2 regions of the Streptomyces sp. Pv4-95 genome follow, and region 1 is predicted to be linked to the other one. Evidence: predicted binding sites of a transcription regulator. Region 1 holds the regulator's gene; the other holds the start of a gene.
The links. The regulator HrcA, encoded in region 1, represses chaperone genes, less so after heat shock. The targets are predictions, from matches to a motif close to TTNGCACTCNGNNNNNCNGAGTGCNAA.
Positions count from the first base shown of each region.

Region 2: groL (chaperonin GroEL) is a predicted target of HrcA. The motif match lies at 1,075-1,101, and genes of this name have one in related genera.

Region 1 is NZ_CP127172.1:5,640,964-5,644,168, reverse strand. Features, by position in the region: gene dnaJ (molecular chaperone DnaJ) at 1-1,139, opposite strand, end outside; gene hrcA (heat-inducible transcriptional repressor HrcA) at 1,140-2,156, opposite strand; gene QOM21_RS24675 (MBL fold metallo-hydrolase) at 2,352-3,086, shown strand; gene QOM21_RS24670 (DUF3097 domain-containing protein) at 3,156-3,205, shown strand, end outside.
Region 2 is NZ_CP127172.1:3,483,712-3,486,916, reverse strand. Features, by position in the region: gene QOM21_RS15220 (MoaD/ThiS family protein) at 18-296, shown strand; gene QOM21_RS15215 (cold-shock protein) at 710-913, shown strand; gene groL (chaperonin GroEL) at 1,226-2,851, shown strand.

The DNA.
Region 1 (3,205 bases):
TAGCGGCCGTTGAAGGCGTCCTTCAGCCGCGAGAAAAGCCCCTGCTGCCCCGGTTGAAAGGTGCCCGTGGGGCGCTCTTCACCACGGAGCTTGGCCAGCCGCCGCAGCAGCTCTTCCTGCTCGGGGTCGAGCTTGGAGGGAGTCTGCACCTCGACGTGGACGATGAGGTCACCGCGGCCGCCGCCGCGCAGATGGGTCACACCGCGTTGGTGCAGCGGGATCGACTGGCCGGACTGCGTCCCGGGCCGTACGTCGATCTCCTCCATCCCGTCCAGCGTCTCCAACGGACACTTGGTGCCCAGAGCAGCCGCTGTCATCGGGATGGTGACCGTGCAGTGCAGATCGTCACCGCGCCGCTGGAAGACCGGGTGCGAGACCTCGTGGATCTCGACGTAGAGGTCGCCGGCGGGGCCGCCACCGGGGCCGACCTCGCCCTCCCCCGCGAGCTGGATGCGGGTGCCGTTGTCGACACCGGCAGGGATCTTGACGGTGAGCGTGCGGCGCGAGCGGATCCGCCCGTCGCCCGCGCACTCCGGGCACGGCGTCGGTACGACCGTGCCGAAGCCCTGGCACTGCGGGCACGGCCGGGACGTCATGACCTGGCCGAGGAAGGACCGGGTGACCTGCGAGACCTCACCGCGGCCGCGGCACATGTCGCAGGTCTGCGCCGAGGTCCCCGGCGCCGCGCCCTCGCCGCTGCACGTCGTGCAGACGACGGCGGTGTCGACCTGGATGTCCTTGGTCGTGCCGAAGGCGGCTTCGTTGAGGTCGATGTCCAGGCGGATCATGGCGTCCTGGCCGCGGCGGGTCCGCGAGCGCGGTCCGCGCTGCGAGGCCGTGCCGAAGAAGGCGTCCATGATGTCGGAGAAGTTGCCGAAGCCGGCGCCGAAGCCGCCCGCTCCCGCACCGCCGCCGCCCGCCTGCGAGAGCGGGTCGCCGCCGAGGTCGTAGACCTGCTTCTTCTGCGGGTCCGACAGCACCTCGTAAGCGGCGTTGATCTCCTTGAACCGCTCCTGGGTCTTCGGATCCGGGTTCACGTCCGGGTGCAGCTCGCGCGCCAGCCGGCGGAAGGCTTTCTTGATCTGGTCCTGCGAGGCGTCACGGCTGATACCGAGGACCGAGTAATAATCCGTGGCCACTTACGACTCCGCGAGGATTTGTCCGACGTAACGTGCCACTGCGCGTACCGCTCCCATCGTTCCGGGGTAGTCCATGCGGGTCGGTCCGACCACGCCGAGTTTGGCGACTGCCTCGTCGCCCGAACCGTAGCCGACCGCGACGACCGATGTGGACGCCAGGCCTTCATGGGCATTCTCATGCCCGATACGTACGGTCATGCCCGAGTCCTTGGCCTCCCCGAGCAGCTTGAGGAGCACGACATGCTCCTCAAGGGCCTCGAGCACCGGCCGGATGGTCAGGGGGAAGTCGTGACCGAAGCGCGTGAGATTGGCGGTTCCGCCGATCACGAGTCGCTCCTCGGTCTCCTCCACCAGAGTCTCCAGCAAGACCGACAGCACTGTCGAGACGGTGCCGCGGTCGTCCTGCTCGAAGGATTCCGGGAGATCCTGCACCAGCTGCGGCACATCCGCGAATCGGCGCCCCACGACCCGGCTGTTCAGCCGCGCCCGCAGATCCGCCAGCGAGGCCTCACCGAACGGCGAGGGGCAGTCGACCAGGCGCTGCTCGACGCGGCCGGTGTCCGTGATCAGGACGAGCATCAGCCGGGCCGGCGCCAGCGAGAGCAGCTCGACATGCCGCACCGTGGACCGCGTCAGCGACGGGTACTGCACGACCGCGACCTGCCGGGTCAGCTGCGCCAGCAGCCGGACCGTGCGGCCCACCACGTCGTCGAGGTCGACGGCGCCGTCGAGGAAATTCTGGATCGCCCGCCGCTCCGGGGAGGACAGCGGCTTGACGCCGGCCAGCTTGTCGACGAACAGGCGGTACCCCTTGTCGGTGGGAATCCGCCCCGCGCTGGTGTGCGGCTGGGCGATGAATCCCTCGTCCTCCAGGGCCGCCATGTCGTTGCGGACCGTGGCCGGGGAGACCCCGAGCTGATGGCGTTCGGTGAGCGCCTTGGAGCCGACCGGCTCCTCCGTCCCGACATAGTCCTGAACGATGGCGCGCAGCACCTCGAGCCTGCGCTCACTGAGCATCCCGCGCACCTCCTGTCCGGGCGTCCTGCCGCTTCGTCTTCCCTGGCACTCACACGGGCCGAGTGCCAGGCCCTGAGCCAGTGTACGGCCGGGTAGCAAGGCTTGGGCAAGGCCGGCCGTACCGAGTCCCTACCCCAGGGCGGTGATCATCAGGTCTGCCGGGCAACGCTATCGCGATGGAGCTAGCGTCTCGGTATGCGCATTGATTGGGAAGAGGCCGGATGGGAACGGCTCGGTGACGGTCTTGCCCGACGCCGCATGCCCGGCTGGGACGAGACGGTCGGGGTGATCGCCGGTGCGACCGGCGTGATGATCGTCGACACCGGCGCGACGCTCCGCGACGGCGCCGACCTGCGCCGTACGATCCGCGGGCTGCTCGGCCGGGAAGTGACGCATGTCGCTCTCACCCACCCGCACTTCGACCATGTGCTGGGCACCGCGGCCTTCGCCGGCGTCGAGGTCTTCGGCGCGGCCGGGCTGGCCGACCTGCTGCGGCGCGAGCGCGATGAGCTGCGGCAGTCCGCGGTGCACCACGGCGTCGACCGGGACGCCGCCGCCGAGGCCGCCGATCTCGTCGTCGCCCCGCACCACCACGTCCACGGCGAACTGACCGTCGACCTGGGCGACCGGCAGGTGCTGCTCGCCAACGTCGGCCCCGGCCACACCGCCCACGACATGGCCGTCCTGGCACCCGGCGGCCGCGGCGAACCCGAGGTCGTCTTCTGCGGCGACCTCGTCGAGGAGTCCGGTGAGCCGGCCGCGGGCCGGGACGCGCTGCCCGCGCAGTGGCCGGCCGCGCTGGACCGGCTGCTCGCCCTCGGCGGCGAGGACGCGGTGTACGTGCCGGGGCACGGAGCCGTGGTGAATGCCGGGTTCGTCCGTGACCAACGTGACGCGCTGGCAACCCGTTTCGGCGTGTCCCCCGGCTGACCGGCCCGCGGCCTCTGTCTTCCGTCCCGTCCTTCCCCTCACCTGCCGTGCGTCACAGAACAGGTCCTCATGCAGAGCAAGCGCTACAGCCCCGACCTCACCCCGCCGTGGAAGAAGCA
Region 2 (3,205 bases), 2.2 Mb from region 1:
GCTGGAAGGCAGAACCCATGAGCGTCAACGTCCGCATCCCCACCATTCTTCGCACCTACACCGACGGCAAGGCCGAGGTCGCGGCAGACGGCGCGACCCTCTCCGAGGTGATTGCCGACCTGGAGAAGAACCACCAGGGCATCGCGGCCCGGGTGCTGGACGACGCGGGCAAGCTGCGCCGCTTCGTGAACGTCTATGTCAACGACGACGACGTGCGTTTCGAGCAGGGCCTGGAGACGCCGACGCCGGACGGTGCGGGTGTCTCGATCATTCCGGCAGTGGCCGGCGGGTGCTAATTCGCGCCATCTCGCCTCTCGCTTGACTGGAATTGCCCCGTCCGCCGAAAAGCGGACGGGGCAATTCCGTTCTGTGAATGGGGATACCATGGCGAAGATCCCTCTCCGCGCGCGTGCCGAACGCATATGAGACCGCGGCGAGTTGTGCCCAAAGTGTGTGCGGCATTTGTCGCCCAGGTGCGTTATGCCCGGCCCGGCTTGCCCAGGGAAAGCGGTGTTTCACCGCATATTGCCGATTCTCCGGCGCCAGAATTCTCGTCCGATTGACCTGTTGCGCTGGGCAGTGGTGCAGATACATTCAGCGGCGGTCGACGCGTTCCGGCGCACACCCCGCGGGCCTTTCGGGGGGTGAGGTCTGACCCGGGTCCGCGGAGTGCGGTCCTGTGCAAGGGCCAGTAATAGGGGAGTTAGGCATGGCTCAGGGCACCGTCAAGTGGTTCAACGCGGAGAAGGGGTACGGCTTCATCGCGGTCGACGGTGGTGCGGATGTTTTCGTCCACTACAGCGCGATTCAGATGGACGGCTACCGCACCCTTGAGGAGGGTCAGCGGGTCGAGTTCGAGATCTCGCAGGGCCAGAAGGGGCCGCAGGCGGACATGGTCCGGGTGGCCGGCTGAAGCGCCGACCGACTGCAGCGTGATGAGGGTCCGCATCCCTGAGGGGGTGCGGACCCTCTGCTGTGCGTCCGGTGCGTGCGGCATGCGTTCGGCGTGCGTCCGGAGGGTGGGCCATCTCGGGAGGCGCTTGCACTCGCACCCCCCGAGTGCTAATCATTGCGTTAGCACTCTCCGAGTGAGAGTGACAGTTAAGGACCGACTCGGTGAGGTCGGCAGGCCGGTGGGGCAAGGAACCACAGGCTCGCAGACCGTCCGTCGCGGGCGCCAGCGCGGTCCGGAGCAATCCACCCCTGTCCGGGAGGACCACTTCACATGGCCAAGATCATCGCGTTCGACGAGGAGGCACGGCGCGGTCTCGAGCGCGGGATGAACCAGCTCGCCGACGCCGTCAAGGTCACCCTCGGCCCCAAGGGCCGCAACGTCGTCCTCGAGAAGAAGTGGGGCGCCCCCACGATCACCAACGATGGTGTTTCCATCGCCAAGGAGATCGAGCTCGAGGACCCGTACGAGAAGATCGGCGCCGAGCTGGTCAAGGAGGTCGCGAAGAAGACGGACGACGTCGCCGGTGACGGCACGACGACCGCGACCGTCCTGGCGCAGGCGCTGGTCCGCGAGGGCCTGCGCAACGTAGCCGCCGGCGCCAACCCGATGGCCCTCAAGCGCGGCATCGAGAAGGCCGTCGAGGCCGTCTCCGCCGCCCTGCTGGAGCAGGCCAAGGATGTGGAGACCAAGGAGCAGATCGCCTCCACCGCCTCCATCTCCGCCGCCGACACCCAGATCGGCGAGCTCATCGCCGAGGCGATGGACAAGGTCGGCAAGGAAGGCGTCATCACCGTCGAGGAGTCCCAGACCTTCGGTCTGGAGCTGGAACTCACCGAGGGTATGCGCTTCGACAAGGGCTACATCTCGGCGTACTTCGCCACCGACATGGAGCGTATGGAGGCGTCGCTCGACGACCCGTACATCCTGATCGTCAACTCCAAGATCGGCAACGTCAAGGACCTGCTGCCGCTCCTGGAGAAGGTCATGCAGTCCGGCAAGCCGCTGCTGATCATCGCCGAGGACGTCGAGGGCGAGGCCCTGTCGACCCTGGTCGTCAACAAGATCCGTGGCACCTTCAAGTCCGTTGCCGTCAAGGCCCCGGGCTTCGGTGACCGCCGCAAGGCCATGCTCGGCGACATCGCCATCCTCACCGGTGGCACCGTCATCTCCGAGGAGGTCGGCCTCAAGCTGGAGAACGCCGGCGTCGACCTGCTGGGCCGTGCCCGCAAGGTCGTCATCACCAAGGACGAGACCACCATCGTCGACGGTGCCGGTGACAGCGAGCAGGTTCAGGGTCGCGTGAACCAGATCCGCGCCGAGATCGAGAACTCGGACTCGGACTACGACCGCGAGAAGCTCCAGGAGCGCCTGGCGAAGCTGGCCGGCGGCGTGGCCGTCATCAAGGCCGGTGCCGCCACCGAGGTCGAGCTCAAGGAGCGCAAGCACCGCATCGAGGATGCCGTTCGCAACGCGAAGGCGGCCGTCGAGGAGGGCATCGTCGCCGGCGGCGGCGTGGCCCTGCTCCAGGCCTCCGCGGTCTTCGAGAAGCTTGAGCTCGAGGGCGACGAGGCCACCGGTGCCAACGCTGTGAAGCTGGCCCTGGAGGCCCCGCTGAAGCAGATCTCCGTCAACGGCGGCCTCGAGGGTGGCGTCGTTGTGGAGAAGGTGCGCAACCTGGCCGTCGGCCACGGCCTGAACGCCGCGACCGGTGAGTACGTCGACATGATCGCCGAAGGCATCATCGACCCCGCCAAGGTGACGCGCTCCGCGCTGCAGAACGCCGCGTCGATCGCCGCGCTGTTCCTCACCACCGAGGCCGTCATCGCCGACAAGCCGGAGAAGGCGGGCGCTGCCCCGGCCGGCGGCGGCATGCCGGGCGGTGACATGGACTTCTGATCCTCCCGGATCAACTGTCCTCACGTTCGCCGGGGCGGCACCTTCCTTCCAGGAGGGTGCCGCCCCGGCGGCGTTTCATTTGCGGCGCACGCGGGGCCGGTGCACGCGGGAACGGTGCGGTGTTGTGTGGCCCGGTGGCCCGGTGTGGTGTGGTGCGGTGCGAGGTGACTTGCTCGTGTTGTGGTGGGCGGAACGCGGGGTGTCATCCTCCCTGGTGCGTGGGGCAGTTGGGGAGGGAGGGGGACGGGGGCTAGGCGCCCCACCCGTTCCTTGAAGGCAGGCATCGGAGCGCGATGTCTGGTGACGGGAGCGCGGCGCCCCCGGGGCTCGGCCCGGAGCCCGGCGCCCCCCTGG